One region of the Streptomyces sp. NBC_01525 genome, then DNA from elsewhere that is predicted to be linked to it. Evidence: riboswitches for the same ligand, from Rfam matches in the RefSeq annotation. Region 1 holds a riboswitch; each other region holds the start of a gene.
What was found. Region 1 has a riboswitch for cobalamin ahead of OG422_RS06525 (cobalamin biosynthesis protein). Riboswitches for the same ligand answer to the same signal wherever they lie in the genome.
Positions count from the first base shown of each region.

Region 2: linked by a shared signal. The riboswitch ahead of OG422_RS21320 (ribonucleoside-diphosphate reductase subunit alpha) and the one ahead of OG422_RS06525 (cobalamin biosynthesis protein) in region 1 are both predicted to bind cobalamin.
Region 3: linked by a shared signal. The riboswitch ahead of OG422_RS08685 (prenyltransferase/squalene oxidase repeat-containing protein) and the one ahead of OG422_RS06525 (cobalamin biosynthesis protein) in region 1 are both predicted to bind cobalamin.

Region 1 covers NZ_CP109397.1:1,444,342-1,447,729, reverse strand. Annotated here, with positions in the region: gene OG422_RS06530 (cobyric acid synthase) at 1-946, opposite strand, end outside; gene OG422_RS06525 (cobalamin biosynthesis protein) at 943-1,941, opposite strand; cobalamin riboswitch at 2,067-2,220, opposite strand; gene OG422_RS06520 (hypothetical protein) at 2,402-2,635, opposite strand; gene OG422_RS06515 (anion permease) at 2,661-3,388, opposite strand, start outside.
Region 2 covers NZ_CP109397.1:4,733,634-4,737,021, reverse strand. Annotated here, with positions in the region: gene mctP (monocarboxylate uptake permease MctP) at 1-1,070, shown strand, start outside; cobalamin riboswitch at 1,244-1,409, shown strand; gene OG422_RS21320 (ribonucleoside-diphosphate reductase subunit alpha) at 1,575-3,388, shown strand, end outside.
Region 3 covers NZ_CP109397.1:1,947,852-1,951,239, reverse strand. Annotated here, with positions in the region: gene OG422_RS08690 (SCO2322 family protein) at 1-213, opposite strand, end outside; gene OG422_RS08685 (prenyltransferase/squalene oxidase repeat-containing protein) at 213-1,481, opposite strand; cobalamin riboswitch at 1,659-1,799, opposite strand; partial or broken gene OG422_RS08680 (MBL fold metallo-hydrolase) at 1,981-2,712, opposite strand; gene OG422_RS08675 (aldehyde dehydrogenase) at 2,968-3,388, shown strand, end outside.

The DNA.
Region 1 (3,388 bases):
CCGGCAGCACCACCAGATCCGCGTCCGCCAGCTCCTCGGCGCGGTCCACGAACCGCACCACCACGCCCGGTTCGGCGGCCAGCGCGTCCACGTCCGTGAAGTTCGACATCAGCGGCACCGCCGCGACCGCCACCCGCAGCACATCGGCGCCGTGCGGCGGCGCCACCACGCTCTCGCGGACCGCGCCGCGCAGCGACACCCGCAGCCCGTCCTCCTCGTCGATGCCCAGCCCGTGCGCGAACGGCAGCACGCCCAGCGACGGCCGCCCGGTCAGCTCCCGCAGCATGTCCAGGCCCGGCTCCAGCAGCGCCACATCGCCGCGGAACTTGTTGACGAGATACCCGGCGACCAGCGCCTGGTCCTCCTTCGACAGCAGCGCCGTGGTCCCGAAGAACGACGCGAACACGCCGCCCCGGTCGATGTCGCCGACCACCACCACCGGCAGCCGCCCGGCCCGCGCGATGCCCATGTTGACGATGTCGGTCCGCCGCAGGTTGATCTCCGCCGGGGAGCCCGCGCCCTCGCAGATCACCACGTCATGGGCGCGCCGCAGCTCCGCCAGACAGTCGGTGACGGTGGCCAGCAGCTCCGCGCGCCCGCCGGGCCGCGCCCCGCTCCCGGGGCGCCCGAAGTACCCCTGCGCGCTCATCTCGCCGACCGGTTTGCCGAGCAGCACCACCTGGCTGCTGCGGTCCCCGCCGGGCTTGAGCAGCACCGGGTTCATCAGCGCGGACGGCTCCACCCGGGCGGCCGCCGCCTGCATCGCCTGCGCCCGGCCGATCTCCGCGCCGTCCCGCGTCACGAACGAGTTCAGCGACATGTTCTGCGCCTTGAACGGCGCGACGTTCACGCCCTGCCGCACCAGCCAGCGGCAGATCCCCGCGGTCACCACGCTCTTGCCCGCGTCGGAGGTGGTCCCCGCGATCAGCAGCCCGCCGCCCGTCACCGGATCCTGCCCTTCCGCCGGGCGAGGGCCGGACGCACCGCGCCCGCCAGCAGCCGCCCGGCCACCGTCGTCGTCAACGCCAGCACGCTCACTCGGCGCGAGAGCCGCACCGCCCGCGCGATGTCCTCCGTCGCCACCGGCCGCCCCGCTTCGTTCAGCCGCGGCCGGTGCTCGACGCGCCCGCCGTACGCCAGCGTCCCGCCGAGCCGTACGCCCAGCGCCCCCGCGAACGCGGCCTCCACCGGGCCCGCGTTGGGGCTCGGATGCGCTCCGCCGTCGCGCCGCCAGGCCCGCGCGGCGCCGCGCGGGTCCGGGGCGGCGAACACGGTGAGCGCGGCGGTCAGCCGGGAGGCGGGCCACCCGGCCACATCGTCCAGCCGCGCCGACGCCCAGCCGAACCGGCGGTAGCGGGGCGACTTGTGACCCACCATCGCGTCGAGGGTGTTCACCGCCCGGAACGCGACCAGGCCCGGGACACCGCCGACGGCGCCCCACACCAGCGCGCCCACCACGGCGTCCGAGGTGTTCTCCGCGACCGACTCGACGACCGCCCGCGCCATCTGCGGCCCGTCCAGCGCCTGCGGATCCCGGCCGCACAGATGCGGCAGCCGCCGCCGCGCCCGCGCCAGGTCCCCGGCGGCCAGCGCATCGCCGACGGCCCGCGCCTCCCGGCCCAGCGAGGTGCCGCCCAGCACCGACCAGACGGTCGCGGCGGTCAGCGCGGTGGTGGCGGCGGTACGGGCGGCGGAGGGGACGGGCGCGGGGCCGCGCACCGCGCGCCGCAGCAGGGCGGCACCAGCGGTGGCACCGCCCGCGCAGAGCAGGGCGTGCACGGCGCCGTGGCCGCGGTGGTCGCGCCAGAGCCGGGCCTCGACGGCCGTCGAGGCGCGCCCGAAGGCGGCCACCGGATGGCCGCGCCGCGGGTCGGCGGCGAGCAGATCACCGAGAAAGCCCAGGGCCGCACCGCACGCGTAGGTGGCGTGTTCGGCACGCATCGGATCAGACCGCCGTCACGCCTCGACGGATCACCGAAGGCACACGGGAGACTCTGAGCGGGCTGCCGGGCATGGGGTATGTCCTCACTCAGGGTCCGCGCCCTGGTTCGACGTGACGGCGACAGGAGTCTCCTGGCTCCCCGGATCGGCGTTTCCCCCGGCCTTCCAGCCCTGGCGTGCGCCCGTCGGGCGTGCACGAGGCGGACCGTGGCCTTCGTCGGAGGAACGCTCCCCGGTGACAGTGGCGGGACCGCGCCGGATTCGCACCGGACTTCCTCTGCTGTCGCCGATTGGCGTGGGAAGTCCACCACGCCCCGCCAACCCCGTCAACTCGCCCGTGACCTGCGACGCCGCGGTACCGCACGGCCTGTGGCCCACACCACAGGGCCCTCACAACGCACGGCGCCCGGTCACCGCGGAGCTGCGGTGACCGGGCGCCGTGCGCGTACTGCCGGACGGGTCAGGCGGCGACGATCAGATAGAGGCCGTACGCCACCGCGGCCGCGCAGACCGCGTACGCGGCGAGGCCGCCGATCCGCGCGCCGGTGCTCGGGGCGCCCGCCGTGGCGGCCGCGCCCTCCTGCCGGAGGCGGGCCGTGCCGACGATGCCGACCGTGAACAGGCCCACGATCCCGACCGTCACCACCAGGGTGACGCCGAAGACCTGGCCGAGAGCTGCCCAGTCGATGCTCATGCTGCGGTTCCTCAGAGTCGGGCGGTCAGCCGGCGGCTGTCGCGGTCGTGGCGCGCGGGGCGCTCGCGGCGAGGGCGGCCTCCTCGCCCTCGGCGGGCGCGAGCGACCCGGCCGGGGGAGGGGCGACCGTCTGGAGGGCCGCGGTGACCACACCGGGCGGCTCCGTGGCCTCGGCCTCGTTGACGTTGGTGTGGTCGATGGGCTTGCGGCGGGACGCGGCCCAGATGGCGCCGCAGATGCCGAGCGCGAGGACGGCGACGGCGGTGATGCCCCAGTCGCCCTGGTCGGCCAGGAGCGCGGCACCGGCGGAGACCAGGCCCGCGGCCGGGAGCGTCAGGCACCAGGCGACGACCATCCGCACCGCCGTCGACCAGCGCACCACGCCGCCCTTGCGGCCCAGACCCGAACCCATCACCGAACCCGAGCAGACCTGGGTGGTGGAGAGCGCGAAACCGAGGTGCGAGGAGGCCAGGATGGTGGCCGCGGCGCTGGTCTGGGCGGCGAAGCCCTGCGGCGGCTGGATGTCGGTGATGCCCTTGCCCATCGTGCGGATGATCCGCCAGCCGCCCAGGTAGGTGCCGAGGGCGATGGCCAGACCGGCCGAGGCGATGACCCACAGCGGCGGGTCGGCGTGCGGGGCGACCACACCGCCGGTGATCAGCGCGAGGGTGATCACGCCCATCGTCTTCTGCGCGTCGTTGGTGCCGTGCGCCAGCGAGACCAGCGCCGCCGAGGCGATCTGCCCGGCGCGGT
Region 2 (3,388 bases), 3.3 Mb from region 1:
CGGGGCTGCGCGCCCCGGCGCTGATCGCGTTCGTCAAGGACGGGCTGATCTACCTGGTCATCGCCGTCGCGATCATCTACATCCCGATCAAGCTCGGCGGTTTCGACGCGATCTTCCACGCGGCGGGCAAGGCGTTCGCCGAACCGGGCCCGACCGGCAAACCGCGCGGTGAGCTGGCGAGCGGCCCGAACAGCCAGTGGGCGTACGCCACGTTGGCGCTCGGCTCGGCGCTCGCGCTGTTCATGTATCCGCACTCGATCACCGCGACGCTCTCCTCCCGCAGCCGCAATGTGATCCGCCGCAACACCACGATCCTGCCGCTGTACTCGCTGATGCTGGGCTTCCTCGCGCTGCTCGGCTTCATGGCGATCAAGGCGGGCACGGAGACCCACGGCAACGCCCAACTCGCCATCCCGCAGCTCTTCGAGGACATGTTCCCGAGCTGGTTCTCGGGCGTGGCGTTCGCCGCGATCGGCATCGGCGCGCTGGTGCCCGCCGCGATCATGTCCATCGCCGCGGCGAACCTCTTCACCCGCAACGTCTACAAGGACTTCCTGCGGCCCGGCGCCACGCCCGAGCAGGAGCACAAGGTCGCCAAGCTGGTGTCGCTGCTGGTGAAGGTCGGCGCGCTGGTCTTCGTGCTCAGCATGGACAAGACCGTGGCGATCAACTTCCAGCTGCTGGGCGGCATCTGGATCCTCCAGACGATGCCGTCGCTGGTCGGCGGCCTGTTCACCCGGTGGTTCCACCGCTGGGCGCTGCTGGCCGGCTGGGCGGTCGGCATGGCCTACGGCACGCTCGCCGCCTACGGCGTGGCGAGCCCGACGCAGGCCCACTTCGGCGGCTCCAGCGCGGAGATCCCCGGCATCGGCCAGATCGGCTACATCGGCCTGACGGCGTTCGTCCTCAACGTCGTGGTGACGGTCGTCCTGACCGTCGTCCTGCGCGCACTCAAGGCCCCCGACGGCATCGACGAGACCAGCCCCGGCGACTACACCGCGGACGCCGGCGACAAGGGCGTCACGCCGGATCTGCCGCCCGCGACGGCGGACGTTCCGGCGGGCCGCTGACGTCGCGGACGCGACCTCTCCCCGCAGGCCGCCGTGTTCCTTCCGGGACGCGGCGGCCTGTTGTTCGGGGCGAAGGCCCGCTCGCCCAGTCGTGGCACGGCTCGGCCGACCCGAGACCACTGACAGCCACCCATCCCTCACCACACCGCACTAGATATGGGGGTGCACCCAAGAGCCCACCACCACATGTATGCTCGTCCTCGCTGTCGCCGCAGGGGAATCCGGTGTGAGTCCGGAACTGTCCCGCAATGGTGTACGAGAGCGCAGATATCCCCCGATATCGCCTGATCGGCGTGCGCCCCGTGAGTCCGAAGACCTGCCGATGGTACGTCCGCGCCGCCCTGGTCCGGACGTCGAGATGTCCGGGCCCCGAGGGATGGGCCGGTGGACGCCGCGCGGGCCTCCGCGCGCCCGAGCGCCCCTGTGTGCCGCCGGGCGCCGCCGCCCGCCGTGGACGTCCGTCGCGCCTCCCTCCGGCCCCCGCCGAGTGAGGGAGAGCACCACGTGACCACCGCGCCACCGCAGTCCGCGACCGACGCCGAGGCCGCAGCGCTTGAGACGGCCACGTTCCCCGCCGACGCCCCAGGCCAGGACCCGCCCGGCACCGCCCTGCTGCGCACCCTGACCGAGCTGACCGCCGACCTGACGGCCACCGACCCCGGCAAGATCGCCGCCGCCGCGCTCCGCGGCCGCCACCCCGGCTCCGACGAGGCCGGGCTGCGGGAGCTGGCGATCGACGCCGCCGCCGGTCTGATCGGCGACGAGCCTCAGTACTCCAAGCTCGCCGCGCGGCTGCTCACCCTCGCCATCGCCGAGGAGGCCGCGCGCGAGGGCGCCGTCTCGTTCTCCGCGTCGGTCGCCGCCGGCCACCGCGAGGGCCTGATCTCCGACTCCACCGCCGCTTTCGTCGCCACCCACGCCGAGGAGCTGGACGCCCTCGTCACCCGGGCGCTGGCCGACGGCGCCGACGACCGGTTCGGCTACTTCGGGCTGCGCACCGTCCACTCCCGCTACCTGCTGCGCCACCCCACCACCCGGCAGGTCATCGAGACCCCGCAGCACTTCCTGCTCCGGGTCGCCTGCGGTCTGGCCGAGAACGACTCGGCGCGGGCGCTGGCCGACGTCGCCGAGCTGTTCCGCCTGACCAGCTCGCTGTCGTACCTGCCCTCCTCCCCCACCCTCTTCAACTCCGGCACCCGCCACCCGCAGATGTCGTCCTGCTATCTGCTGGACTCGCCGCTGGACGAGCTGGACTCGATCTACGACCGCTACCACCAGGTCGCCCGGCTCTCCAAGCACGCCGGTGGCATCGGCCTCTCGTACTCCCGTATCCGGGCCCGCGGTTCGCTGATCCGCGGCACCAACGGGCACTCCAACGGCATCGTGCCGTTCCTGCGGACCCTGGACGCCTCGGTCGCGGCGGTCAACCAGGGCGGGCGTCGCAAGGGCGCCGCCTGCGTCTACCTGGAGACCTGGCACGCGGACATCGAGGAGTTCCTGGAGTTGCGCGACAACACCGGCGAGGAGGCGCGGCGCACCCACAACCTCAACATCGCGCACTGGATCCCCGACGAGTTCATGCGCCGCGTCGAGGCCGACGCCGACTGGTCGCTGTTCTCCCCCTCGGACGCCCCGGAGCTGGTCGACCTGTGGGGCGACGAGTTCGACGCCGCGTACCGCACGGCGGAGGCCGAGGGCCGCGCCACCAAGCAGGTCCCGGCGCGGGTGCTGTACTCCCGGATGATGCGCACCCTGGCGCAGACCGGCAACGGCTGGATGACCTTCAAGGACCACGCCAACCGCACCGCCAACCAGACCGCCGAGCCCGGCAAGGTCGTCCACTCCTCCAACCTCTGCACGGAGATCCTGGAGGTCACCGACGACGGCGAGACCGCGGTCTGCAACCTCGGTTCGGTCAACCTCGCGGCGCACCTCGGCGACCCCGCCGCCGGGTGGGAGGACGCGATGGACTGGGAGCGGCTGGACGCCACCGTCCGCACCGCCGTCACCTTCCTCGACCGCGTGGTGGACATCAACTTCTACCCGACCGAGCAGGCGGCGGCCTCCAACTCCCGCTGGCGGCCGGTGGGTCTGGGCCTGATGGGCCTCCAGGACGTCTTCTTCCGGCTGCGGCTGCCGTTCGACTCGCCCGAGGCGCGTGCGCTGTCCACCCGGATCTCCGAGCGGATCATGCTCGCCGCCTACGAGGCGTCCGCGGACCTCGCCGAGCGGCACGGCCCGCACCAGGCGTGGTCGGCGACCCGTACCGCCCGCGGGGTGCTCCACCCCGACCACTACCCGGACGCCGAACCGCTCTG
Region 3 (3,388 bases), 500 kb from region 1:
CGACGACTCCGCGCTGACCGTGAACCGGAAACCGGCCACCGCACCGTCCGCGGGCCGCAGCGTCGCCGGGCCCTGCGTCGCGTACGCCCACGTGCCGCCCGCGCCGTCCCAGAACGACCAGTACCGGTACCCCTGCGCCTGCGCCGGGCCCGCGCCCAGCGCCGTCACCGCTCCGGCCAGCGCCAGCGCACCGGCCCACCGCGACCGCCGCATCACTGCCCGCGCTTCCGGCGGCCGCTCAGCAGGAACCCGATACCGGCACCCGCGGCGAGCCCCACCGGCACCAGCCACCACGCGCTGATCGAGCCGGTGCCCTTCTCCTTCGGCACCGCCTTCTCCGCGGCGGCGGACGGCTTCGGGCCCGTCGCGTTCAGCGCGGCCACCAGATCCGTACCGCCGAAGTCCCGCGGGTCGGTGCCCGTGGCGTGCGCCGCCAGCACCAGCTGCGCGTACGCCGCCGGACCGGCCTGCTTCGCCCACGCCGGGCCGTTCTTCTCCAGCCACGCCAGCGGCTTGGCCGCCGCCGCGCCGTGCCCGCCGGCGGCCAGCGCCACCACCGCGTCCGCGGTGTTCCCGACATCCGGCTGCGGCTCGGCGCCCGGCATCGCCGACATCAGATGCTGCCCGTGCGCGTCCATCTCCTTCACCAGGTACGCGCTCGCGCCCGACGCGGCGGACCGCAGCGCGGCCGCATCCGCACCGGTCGGCTCCTTCTTCCCGCCGCAGTCCGGCGCGGCCACCGGGGTGTCGGCGTCCTTGCCCGCCGCCGGGACGACGAAGCCCTTGCCGAGCGCGCCGGTCGCCGCGGCGGCCGAGGCATCCGCGTTCGCCGCCGCGCCCTTGAGCTGGAAGGTGAACGCACCGCGCTCGGCGGGCTTCACCGCGCACCCGAGCCGGAACGTCAGCAGCCCCTCGTACGGCGTGTGCCCCTTCGGCGACGTGACCTTCGCCGGGTCCTCGCCCGCCGCGGCCAGCGCGCCGATGACCACCGCGGTGGAGTTGGCGTCGCTGGGTGACCCCGGCATCGACGGCCAGCCGCCGTCGTCGTTCTGCACCGACGTCAGCCAGTGCACCGCCTTGTCCACCGCCTGGCCGTGCCCGCCGAGCGCCGCCAGCGCCTGCACCGCCGCGCCCGTCTGGTTGGTGTCCCGCATCGTCGACGCGCCGCACGCCTTCGCGGTGTCGGCGCGGTACGCGGTGAACGCGCCGTCGGCGCACTGCTGGCCGGTCAGCCAGTCCACGGCCGTGGCGGCGGGCTTGACCTGCACGGTGTGCTGGGCGAGCAGCGCCAGCGACTGCCGCCACACGCCGTCGTACTGCGGGTCACCGGAGCCGTACAGGCCCGCGGGCAGCTTCTTGGGGGACGGCGCCGGAGTGGCGAACGCGGCGGGCGCGGTCGCCGCGACCGGCACGAGCGCCGCGGCGCACACCACGGCGGCGCGGCGCACCAGGGCGGCGCGGGAAGGGGCCAGGGGGGCCATCGTCGGTGCCTCTCAGTCAGGTCGCTCGGAGCGCTCGGGGCGTCGCGGGGCGGACGGCCGCGCTCGGCCCTCCACCCGCACGACGGCCGGGGCCGTACGCGGTGGCACCGGGCTCAGCTCCGTATACCTCGACGGTGCCGCCACCGGTCCGGCCGCCGCACGCGGCCCGCCGGTGGCGGGAGCCTGTCGCGCCCCATCGGGTGTTCCGGCTCGTGCGGACCGCGCCCACGGCGCACGTCCGCCCTGACGGTTGCGGGTCAGCGCCGGAATTTCACCGGCTTCCCCCGATCGGGCACGGATGGAGTTGTCCGCACATTTTAGCGGTCGCCCCGCTACGCCCACCCGGCGCCGGGGCGGCGGCCACCGCGGTACGAAGGCAGGCGCGGCCCGACGGTCACCGCCGTACGGCCGCCACCGGGGCGCGACGGCCACCCGGCCCCGGCGCCACCGGGGTGCGACGGCCCCGCCGAGACTTGTCGGCCGCCCCGTGCCGTACGCCTCACACCGCCCGGTACGTCACCGGATCCGACCCCGGCACCGCCTCCGCCCGGCCCAGCGTCATCAGCCGCCGCAGATGCGCCTCGGCCTCCGCCACCGCGATGTTCCGCGAGGCGTACGGGATCCGCTCCCAGGGACGGTTCCACTCCATCGCCACCGTCAGCTGCCACAGCGTCAGCGGCTCCGCGAGCAGCCGTACCGGACCGCCGAGCCGCGCCTCGTGGTGATCGAGCAGCGCACGGGCCCGCCCCGCCGCGTCGGTGAACGCATGCTGATGGGCGGGCAGCACCTCCGCCGGGGCGAGCCGCGCGACCCGCTCCAGCGACGCGAGGTAATCCCCCAGCGGGTCGGTGGGCGCCTCGCCCGGCCCCTCGTACACACCGATGTGCGGGCTGACCCCCGGCAGCAGATGATCACCGGAGAACAGTCGCCCGAACCCGGCGCCCGGCGCCCGCCCCGGGTGCGCCTCCTCCAGATGCAGACAGACATGGCCGGGCGTGTGCCCCGGCGTCCAGACGGCACGCAGCCGACGGCCGGGCAGCTCCAGCAGCTCACCCGGGGCGATGTGCCGGTCCGGCACCGCCGCCCGCTGACCCGGCAGCTCCCCGCCGCCCGTCAACGGCGCGAGATGCTCCTCGGGCGCCCCGGCGGCGGCCAGCTTCGCGGCCAGCCGCGCCCGCCACGCGGCGGGCCGCGCCGCCCGGGTGCGCCGGACGACATCGGCGTCCACGGAGGCCCGGTCGCGAAGGCGGCGACGGCGCGGGCCCCGCCGCCGGTTCCCGGAGGCCCTGTGGACTCCTGCTCCGGGAGGTGGTATCAGTTCAACGACCCATAACTGACGTGCCGTCAGAATTGCTTCGGTGTCGCTCCGCCCCCCGGCGGACGGCCCGGGACGGCGCCGGACACGCGCGACGCGCAGGCAGTTGACGGAAGTTCCCGCCCCGCCCCGGACGCCGGGCGGGGCGGCCGACCGCGGGAGGCGGCAGCCATGAGCGACCTCGTCGAACACGGCAAGCTCTACATAGGCGGTGAACTCGTCGACCCCGCCGGACCCGACACCCTCGACGTGATCTCCCCGCACACCGAACAGCTCATCGGCCGCGTCCCGCACGCCACCCGCGCCGACGTCGACCGCGCCGTCACCGCCGCCCGCACCTCCTTCGACTCCGGCGTCTGGGCCGACACTCCGCTGGAGGAGCGGATCGCGGTGGTCACCCGCATCAAGGACGCCTTCGCCGTCCGCAGCGAGGAGATCGCCAAGGTCATCAGCGCCGAGAACGGCACCCCCTACACCTCCGGCGTGATGGTCCAGGCGCTCGCCGCGATGCTGGTGTGGGACGCCGCGCTGACCGTGGCCCGCGACTTCCCGTTCGAAGAACGCCGCGACGGTCTCCTCGGCCCGCTGCTCA